3 regions of the Polaromonas sp. CG_9.5 genome follow, and region 2 is predicted to be linked to each of the others. Evidence: predicted binding sites of a transcription regulator. Region 2 holds the regulator's gene; each other region holds the start of a gene.
The links. The regulator sigma-54, encoded in region 2, starts transcription at its own class of promoters, with help from an activator protein. The targets are predictions, from matches to a motif close to TGGCANGNAANCTGCTTT.
Positions count from the first base shown of each region.

Region 1 (3,273 bases), on a different contig from region 2:
AAGGTCATCTCAGGGCCGGCTGCCGGTCGGGAAATGGCCCTGGTCAAACCCGTGACGACCATTGGCAAGCCCGGCGTAGCCATTGCCACCATCACCAGAAACCCGGAAGGCTTTGTCGTTGCGCATCTCGACGGTGCCAGCCGGCCTGTCCTTAACGGTGTCTTGCTGGGCATTGTGCCCATGACGCTGACAAACGGCGACATCATCGAGCTGGCGGGCACGCAGATGCAGTTCGTCCAGCACTGAGAAGCGCTGCGGTGCATCCAGCGTTCTTTTTCCTGTCCACAAGGGGCACCGGAGCCACCCCGTGAAGATACGTGTCCTTGGATGCTCCGGGTCGATTGCCAGGAGCTGCCGCACCACGTCTTTTTTGCTCGACCATGACTTGCTGGTCGACGCCGGAACTGGCGTGGGCGACCTCACGCTGGATGAAATGGCTGCGGTTGACCATGTGCTTCTTACCCATTCGCATCTGGATCATATTGCCGCGCTGCCGCTGATGGTGGACGCTGCTGCGTCATCGCGTCATGGCAAGCCGCTGCAGGTTCATGCCCTGCAAGCCACAATTGACGCCCTGAAAACGCATATCTTCAACAACGTCATCTGGCCCGATTTTTCACAAATTCCAACGCCCTCAGCGCCATTCATCAATTTTCACCCGCTGGAGATTGGCCAGACCCTCTTGCTGGCCGGCAAGCGCGTAGAGGTGCTGCCCGCCGTGCATACCGTGCCGGCGGTCGGCTACGCCGTGACAACCGGTCAGGGCTACTGGGTTTTTACCGGCGACACCGAGCGCAACCCCGCCTTGTGGGCGCGGCTGAACCAGATGGACGTTGCCATGCTGGTGATTGAAACCACTTTCAGCAACTGCCAGGAAAAGCTTGCAAAACGCAGCCTGCATCTATGCCCCGAATCGCTGGTGGCTGAACTGGGCTGCATTGAGCCTGGCAAGAACTACCCTGTCTACATCACCCATACCAAGCCTGCCGAGACGCAGCGCATCATGGACGAAATACAGCGACAGCTACCCGTCAGCCCGGCTGCGATGCGGGCAGTGAACGCCATTGAATGGCTGAGTGCCGGGCAGGAGTTTGAGTTTTGACGGCAGCCAACCCCAGCGACACCCTTGCCTACGACCGGCAGATCGAAGTTTTTGAAGAACTCAAGCTGGCGCCGCAAGACCGTAGCCCTGAATTCGAGGCGCTTTATTTCCGCCAACTCCCACACCCGACGCGCAGGAAATCAAGGCGTTCGTGCGCAAATACGCCGAAGAACTGCGCCACACCGACGCCTGGAAAGCCGACCCCGGCGGCGAGGCGCAAAGGCTGCTCGACGACTGGCGCAGGCAATTCGGCCAGCAAAGCCAGTTCACGCTGTACCGGGCGGTCGGTTGCGACAAAATGTGGCCAGTCGGGCTACAAAGGCCGCATCGGCCTGCACGCGCTGATGGTGGCTGACGACGAACTCAAAAAACTGATTCAGCAACGCGCCCGCGTGGCCGAATTGTTTTCAAGCGCCGTGAACAGCGGCATGCGCACGCTGAAGAGGGACGGTAGGGGAAAAGTGCTGATGGGCCTGACCGATCTGAAAATGGTGCGGTCGGTTTGCATCAAGTGACAAAAATGTCGGTGCTGCTTTTGGGTTGTGACAAGGAAGGTAACTTGGTTGCTTCAGATGTGACGAAAAACACTTTTTTCAGCCCTGAAAACAACTTTGAAAAGTTGGCACACAACCTGCAATAATTCATGGCAAGTTTTTTCCAACCAAGGAGTTTTCTCATGAAGCGTTCTATGCAAATGGCTCAAAAGGGTTTCACCCTGATCGAATTGATGATCGTTGTGGCGATTATCGGTATTTTGGCTGCTGTGGCTTTGCCGGCTTACCAGGATTACACTGTCCGCGCACGCGTGACGGAAGGTCTTTCTCTTTCAAGTTCGGCCAAAACAGCAGTTTCTGAAAATGCTGCTAACGGCAATGGTTTGTATGCCGGTTGGACGGCTCCTACCGCTACTCCTAACGTTGCCAGCATTGCAATAGCTCCAACAACTGGTGTTATTTCTATTGCGTATACAAGTCGTGCTGGTGGAACTACTAGTGCAGATACCGTAACCTTAGTTCCTAAGTCAGGTGGAACTGCACTTGCAGGGGTCGCTGGTACTGCACCTACGACTACTACGCCAGGTTCAGGCGGTACGTCTACAGTTCCATTGGGTGGCTCTATTGAGTGGACATGCGGCGGTGCAGGTACTAACTTATTGCAGAAATTCTTGCCAGCTAGCTGCCGGGGCAATACTACAGGTACCTAATTACACCAGTAGATTTTAAATTCTTGAAAAAGCAGGCATAAGCCTGCTTTTTTTTGGCTTAGACATTTTAGTGTCATTTTGTCTAAATTCGCTTGAGCTAAAACAGTCGCATTGTTGTGCAGCAAAAAAACTTTATTCACTATTTTTCTCAAACACCACTGGTAGTTCTTTTCGTGGGTTTAGTTATTGCAGCAACCCCATTGTTGCCATTACAAAATCTAACAGGTACTGGATACTACGACGGGCAACGAATTCTCTTAACTATATGTCTATGCGTAAGCGTTATAACCATGTCGCTTCGAATGTGGAAGGCTAAAATATATTTTTCACGTTTAATGCTGGTACTACCAGTTACTAAACTGGTTCTTTGGATACTTGCCATCTTTATAGGCTTGGGGTTTTTGTCCAGTCTGAGAGCTTATTCAGTGAAATTTGCTCTGTATGAGTGGTCAACTACGATACTGCTGGTGGTATTGACATCAACAATTGCAGCTGAAGTGGCACAAAATCGCGCGGTTGCCTTGAAGACTCTGGTTGTGCTTGGCACAATCGGTTGCAGCCTCTATGTTTTCAATACGTTGGTCGCTTATATCTCAATGCTTTCTTTAGGTATACAAGCTCATCCCAACGACTTGATTATCGGTTTCGATAACTATCGGTTTTTTAATCATATTCAAACGGTGAGCCTGCCCTTGTTGGCACTACTGGCATTGCGTTCTGGCTCGATTTCATCTGATCTTTATCGATATAGATATGGCCTGCGGATACTGATAAGCTGTTGGTGGATGCTTCTATTTGTTACGGGTGGACGTGGAACTTTTTTAGGGCTATTTGTTGGAATTTTTATAGCTTTATTTTTATTCCGTCACCATGCAATTAAATGGTGCTGCCACATGTTGATTGGAGCTATGGTTGGCTTAGCGGCCAGTTGGGTACTGTATACGTGCGTGCCATTATTTTTAGGCTT
Region 1 covers NZ_JAXCHR010000004.1:44,208-47,480, reverse strand. Annotated here, with positions in the region: gene RCH06_RS04260 (FHA domain-containing protein) at 1-246, shown strand, start outside; gene RCH06_RS04255 (3',5'-cyclic-nucleotide phosphodiesterase) at 308-1,102, shown strand; gene RCH06_RS04250 (ATPase, T2SS/T4P/T4SS family) at 1,099-1,617, shown strand; gene RCH06_RS04245 (pilin) at 1,779-2,306, shown strand; gene RCH06_RS04240 (O-antigen ligase family protein) at 2,732-3,273, shown strand, end outside.
Region 1: RCH06_RS04245 (pilin) is a predicted target of sigma-54. The motif match lies at 1,723-1,740, and genes of this name have one in related genera.

Region 2 (3,273 bases):
GCAGGCCGTCCCAGACATGGCCCTGGAACGGCAGGTATTTCTGAAAAGCAAACTTGCGGTTGATGCCGGGCGCGATATTGCAGGCAATTTGCGCGGCCTCGATGACGATGGTGCCCGAGCCGCAGCACGGGTCGTACAGCGGCACGCCGTCCTTGCAAAGCTGGTCCCAACCGCTGGCGGCCAGCATGGCGGCGGCCAAGGTTTCCTTCAGCGGCGCATCGCCCTTGTCCTCACGCCAGCCGCGCTTGAACAGCGGCTCGCCCGAGGTGTCGATGTAAATCGTCACCGTGTCGGTGGTCAGGTGCACATACACCCGCACGTCGGGCCAGCGGGTGTCGATGCTGGGGCGCACGTCGTTGAACTTGTGGCGAAAGCGGTCGGCAATCGCGTCCTTGATCTTCAGCGTCGCAAAGTTCAGGCTTTGCAGCGGGCTGTGCTGGGCGGTGATCTCGACCTTGAAGGTCTGGTTGGGCGTGAACCAGATTTCCCACGCCACGCTGGCAGCGGCGTTGTACAGGTCTTGTTCACTGCGGTACTGGCCGTGCTGCAATTCAATCAGCACGCGCTGGGCCAGCCGGCTGTGCAGGTTGAGCTGCTGCGCTTCGCGCCACGAGCCTTGCAACTGCACGCCAGCGCGCCGGGCTTTGCCCTGAATGCCGGTAATGCGCTGGACTTCAGCCGCCAGCAGGTTTTCGACGCCGGCGGCGCAGGGGAGGAAAAGTTGAAGTTGATTCATAAATTGGCTCACTTTGCCGGGCGCATCGTGAAGCACCGCAGCGGGATTGGGTAGCGCCCAGGCTACATCAGGGCGAATGGATGGAACGTATTTGAACAGGCGTTGGGAAACAGGCCAACCCAATAGCCATCAAAACAGCCGCTGTCGGAGATCGCCACGAATGACACACGGCCAATTAGTCGCCTCCCCACCAGCAGGGGCCGCGGAACTGGCTTCGCCAGGCCGCAGGCGCAGCGGCCCCCTCGGGGGGCAGGGAGCCACACGCAGTGGGCGACCGTGGGGGCTCACAACATTTTGCGCAGATGGGTCGGCGCAATACGCAGCGCTTCGCGGTATTTGGCTACGGTGCGGCGGGCGCATTCAATGCCTTGCTCCTTGAGCATTTCAGCCATCTGATTGTCACTGAGCGGTTTTTTCGGGCTTTCGGCGGCGACGAACTGCTTGATGAGCGCCCGCACGGCGGTGCTCGACGCATTGCCGCCGCTTTCAGTGCCCAGCCCCGAGCCAAAGAAATATTTCAGCTCGAACGTGCCGAACGGCGTGCGCATGTACTTGGCCGTGGTGACGCGTGAGATGGTCGATTCGTGCAGGCCGAGCTCGTCGGCAATCTCGCGCAGCACCAGCGGCCGCATGGCGAGTTCGCCGTGGGTGAAGAAGTTTTTTTGCCGCTCCACGATGGCGCTGCTGACGCGCAAGATGGTGTCAAAGCGCTGCTGGATGTTCTTGATAAACCAGCGCGCCTCTTGCAGCCGCTGCTGCAGCGCCTGGCTGCCGCCGGCGCCCTTGTGTTGCTTGAGGGCGTTGGCATAAATGTCATGAACCCGCAGCCGGGGCATGACGTCGCTGTTGAGCGTGATTTTGAAACCCCGGCCTGATTTGACGACGATGACATCGGGCACGATCAGATTGCGCTCGACGTTGGCAAAGCGCCGCCCCGGCTTGGGGTCCAGCCGCGCGATCACGGCAATTGCGCCCTTGATGATTTCTTCAGGGAAATCGCACAGGTGCGACAGCCGCTTGACATCGCGCCTGGCCAGCAGTTCCATCGGCTGGCGGCACATGGCCAGGGCGGCGCGGTTTTCAACGCAGTCTTTGCTGTCAAGCAACTGCAGTTGCAGGCATTCGGCCAGGTCGCGTGCGCCGACGCCGGCGGGCTCCATGTGCTGCAGCAGTTGCAGCGCAATGGCAAATTGCTGCGCCAGCTCTTCGGTCTGCTCCGGGTCGTTGTTGGCCAGACCGGCGGCGAGTGACGCCAGCGTGTCTTCCAGATAGCCGTCGTCATTGAGTGACTCGATCAGGAAGTGCAGGGCGGCGCGGTCGAGTTCGGAAAGCCGCAAACCGAGCGCCTGCCGGTGCAGGTGGTCTTGCAGCGACTCGTGCGCGCCGGTCAGGTCGGACGCTTCGGCGTCGCTGTCGTCCAAGTTGTTTTTGCGCGCCGGGGCGTCGCCGCCCCATTCGCTGTCGTCGGGCGAGGTCTCGACCGAGCCGTCGCCGTCCCAGCTTTCGTCCAGCGAAGGCTCGGCGCTGATTTCAGCCGTGGTTTCTGTGTCTTTTGTGCTGGTGGCGCTTGCTGTGTCTGCGCTGCCAGCTATGGAATCAGTAGCAGATTCAAACTCCCGGCTTTCCTGGCTGACGGGCGCATCAGACTGCGCCAAGCCAAATTCTTCACGCGGCGCGGCGTCTTCGGCCAGCTCCAGAAAAGGGTTTTCGTCCAGCATCTGCTCGACTTCCTGGCTCATCTCCAGCGTGGAAAGCTGCAACAGCCGGATCGACTGCTGCAACTGCGGCGTCAACGCCAGGTGCTGCGAGACACGAAGGGAAAGGCCCTGTTTCATGGTGCCCCCACGCTCCCCGCTTTGCGTGGTTCGCTGCCCCCCGAGGGGGCCGCCCCGCCTGCAGTCCGGCAAAGCCGGTCCTGCGGCCGGTACTGGGGCGGGCGGGGATGTCCTGCAGTCCCTCCTGATGTATCCAGTGATGCTGGGCGCGAGATTGTTGCGGGGGCGGCTGGCAACCTTCCCCGTTCGTGCAAGTACCGGCCGCGGAGCTGGCTTTGCCAGGCCGCAGGCGGGGCAGCCCCCCCGGGGGGCAGCGCATTGCGCGTTGTGACAAGCGTGGGGGCCATACTCACATTTTGAAGTGTTCGCCCAGGTAGACGCGGCGTACTTCGGCGTTGTCGACGATCTGGGCGGGTGTGCCGCTGGCGAGCACGTTGCCGTCGCTGATGATGTAGGCGTGGTCGCAGATGCCCAGCGTTTCGCGCACGTTGTGGTCGGTAATCAGCACGCCGATGCCGCGCAATTTCAGGAAGCCGATGATGCGCTGGATCTCGATCACGGCAATCGGGTCAATGCCGGCAAACGGCTCGTCGAGCAGGATGAAGCGCGGCTGCGTCGCCAGGGCTCTGGCAATTTCAACGCGCCGGCGCTCGCCGCCCGACAGCGCTGGCGCGGGCGAGTCGCGCAGATGGTCTACGCGCAGTTCCTTGAGCAGGGCGTCAAGCCGCACGTCAATTTCTGCGCGTGTCAGCGGCTTGCCGG
Region 2 covers NZ_JAXCHR010000007.1:53,776-57,048, reverse strand. Annotated here, with positions in the region: gene RCH06_RS07385 (THUMP domain-containing class I SAM-dependent RNA methyltransferase) at 1-736, opposite strand, end outside; gene RCH06_RS07380 (RNA polymerase factor sigma-54) at 1,021-2,571, opposite strand; gene lptB (LPS export ABC transporter ATP-binding protein) at 2,861-3,273, opposite strand, start outside.

Region 3 (3,273 bases), on a different contig from region 2:
ATGCTGCCAATGCGCATGTTGGCCACCATCTGCGGCGGCGGCACGGTGATGACCTTGGCGTCTTTCATCGGGTTGATGCCGTTGGCGGCCAGCCAGTAGTACAGCCACATCGCATGCGTGCCCGTCGGGAAGGTCTGGGCAAAGGTGTATTCGCGCTTTTCACTGGCCATGAGTTTTGCCAAGCCGGCACCATCGACGGCGCCCTTGTCCGCGAGCTTTTTGCTCAGCGTGATGGCCTGGCCGTTGTTGTTCAGCGTCATCAAGACGGCCATGTCCTTCTTCGGGCCAGCGGTGCCCAAATGCACACCGTAGATCAGGCCGTAGAGCACATGGGCAAAGTCGAGTTCGCCGTTGACCAGCTTGTCGCGCACGCCGGCCCAGCTGGCTTCCTTGCTCGGGATGATGGTGACGCCATACTTTTTGTCGATGCCCAGCACCGACGCCATCACGACAGAGGCGCAGTCGGTCAGCGGAATGAAGCCAATCCTGACCTCCTTTTTCTCCGGCGCGTCCGAGCCTTGGGCATAAACGGCAGCGCGCAAGGCGGGGCTGACGCCCACGACACCGACGGTGGCAGCCTGCAGCACGCTGCGGCGGGTCAGGGAAGATTTGAGCAAGTCCGTCATGTCAGCAACTCCTGGAAATGAAAACTACAAAACAAAAAAAGGCGTTCGACCGGAGCCGTCACACGGGGGGTGTGAGGGCAGGGGACGAACGCCTTTGTTCTTGGACTTTGCGCTTCGCCGTTGAAGCGCAAAGTCCGGTGCTGGATTCATTGCAAAAGCTGTGCCAACCGGGGCTGATGGCTTGGCCAGAGCTTGAAATTTTCATCAAATCAGGCTGTAGTGCTTGTCCTGCTTGCGCAAACAGCTATTAAATAAATAGCATTTCGGATTTTTGGTGGATCAAAGGTTGATTGTCCTGGAGGCGCACTGTGGTTGTGCACTGCACCATTTCGGCCTGGGCCGCCTAGCCAAGCAGGTCGGCCACATCCAGCATGCGCTGCGCCACGTCGCCCAGCCGCAGGCCCTTGTCCATCGCGGCCTTGCGCAGCTTTTCATAGGCGAGTTGCTCGCTCAAGCCGTGGCGTTGCATCAGCAGGCCCTTGGCCCGGTCAATGACCTTGCGGTCTTTCAGTTCGGTGCGCGCCTCGGCCAGTTCGCGGCGCAAGCCCTGCTCGTGCTCAAAGCGCGCCATCGCCACGTCCAGAATGGGCCGGATGCGCGCGGGCTCCAGCCCGGCGACGATATAGGCGCAAACGCCCGCCGCCACGGCGTCCTTCACATGCCGGGTGTCGTCGTCATTGGTGAACAGCACAATGGGCCGGCGCTCGTCGCGCGTAGCCATCACCACATGCTCAAGCGAGTCGCGGGCATCGCTTTCGGCGTCGACGATGATCATGTCGGGCTGCAACTGCGCCAGCCGCTCGCGCAAAAAGGTGTCGGCCGGCAGCGTAGCGACCAGGTTGAAGCCGCCTTCAAGCAGGCCGATGCGCAACTGGCGTGAGCGCTCGGCGAACGCCACGGCAGCCTCGTCACCGGCATCGGCAACCATCAGGTCCGGTGCAATGACCACCAGGCGCAGGGAATGGGGCAATGTCATGCTTCTTGACTAGCAAAATTTATGCCGATGGTTGGTTTGGCTGTGGAAGCAACAGCCTTGCATTCGCGGTGGCAGGGCATTTAGGCACGCTGTTTTGCATTGGCCACAACCTCTGCGCTACTGCGCACTCAATCCTCACCGGCAGTGGTTGGGGGCAAGCATCGCCTCGCACGAAGCGGCAGGTCGTTGCGCTTAGAATCGTTCCCGCTTCGGGGTGCAGTCCTGGCCAGTGAGGGCAGGGCGGCTGAGATGGTTTCACCAAACCCGCGAACTTGAATCGGGTCATGCCGACGTAAGAAGAGCTGTCAGGACAGGGTTCACGCCCTGGCCATCACGACTTCAGGAGCACCCTGCCACCGCAGACTTTTGAAGGAATGACGACCATGGATGCCCTTGACACTGCAACACCCGCCCGCTCGCCAGCGCTTGCCGATTCCATCGTTGACGGCGTGCTGGCCTTCATGGCGCAGGATGGCGTCACTGACGAGGCTTTCAACGCCCAGGCCTTGGCGCTGTTCGCCTACCAGTTTGCCCACAACGCACCGTTCCAGCGCTTTTGCCGGCAGCGCGGCAAGACACTGCGCACCGTCAAGACCTGGCAGGACATTCCGGCCGTTCCCATCAGTGCCTTCAAGGCTCTGAGCCTGAGCTGCCAGCCGCCCGCCAGCACCGACCGCGTGTTCATGACCAGCGGCACCACGCAGGGCGACGTCAAGGGCAAGCACCACCATCCGACGCTGGCGGTGTACGACGCCTCGATGCGCGCCAACTTCGCCCGGCGCTTCATGCGCGGCCAGAGCCGCATTGCCATGGGCATCCTGTTTCCGACCGAAGCGGTGATGGCCAACTCTTCGCTGGCGCACTACCTGGCGCTGGCGCTGCAGAGCTTTGGTGCGGACGGCAGCCGCTACTTCATCGACGCTGCCGGACTCGACACGGCGGGCGTGTGCGCGGCGCTGGCGCAGGCCGAGGCCACGGGCCAGCCCTATGCGCTGCTGGGTGCGTCCTACAGCCTGGTGCACCTGATGGATGCGCTGGAAGCGCGCGGGCAAAATTTTGCCTTGCCAGTTGGCAGCCGGGTGCTGGACACCGGCGGCTTCAAGGGCCAGTCACGCGAGATTCCCATGGCGCAGTTTTATGCGCAGCTGACGGCGCTGCTGGGCGTGCCGCCCGAGAACTGCATCAACATGTACGGCATGACCGAACTCAGCACGCAGTTCTATGACGATGGCAACGCGGTGCTGCCGGCGGTCAAGTCGGGTCCGCACTGGATACGCTCGCGCCTGGTCAACCCCTTGAGCGGCGCGGAAGTGGCGCATGGCGAGCAAGGCGTGCTGGCGCACTGCGACCTGGCCAATTTCAACTCGGTGACGACCATCCTCACCGAAGACGTCGGCGTGGCGGTCACGGGCGGATTTTTGCTGCTCGGCCGCGCTGAAGGCACGCAGGCCAAGGGGTGTTCGCTGGCGGTGGAAGAGTTTTTGCAGGCCGCGCGCGCATGACAACATTGCACGCCGTGGCCGGTTACCTGCCGGGTTTCAAGGCGGACGAGCTGGCATGGCAGACGCTGCATTTCGGGACCGGCGGCGAGCGGCTCGAAGTGGCCGTGCCAGTCTTGAGCCAGGCGCAATGGGCAGCACTGGCCGAGCGCGTCAAGCAAGGCAGCCGCGC
Region 3 covers NZ_JAXCHR010000008.1:134,062-137,334, forward strand. Annotated here, with positions in the region: gene RCH06_RS08605 (CmpA/NrtA family ABC transporter substrate-binding protein) at 1-626, opposite strand, end outside; gene RCH06_RS08610 (ANTAR domain-containing response regulator) at 970-1,602, opposite strand; gene RCH06_RS08615 (LuxE/PaaK family acyltransferase) at 1,986-3,104, shown strand; gene RCH06_RS08620 (acyl-CoA reductase) at 3,101-3,273, shown strand, end outside.
Region 3: RCH06_RS08610 (ANTAR domain-containing response regulator) is a predicted target of sigma-54. The motif match lies at 1,612-1,629, and genes of this name have one in related genera.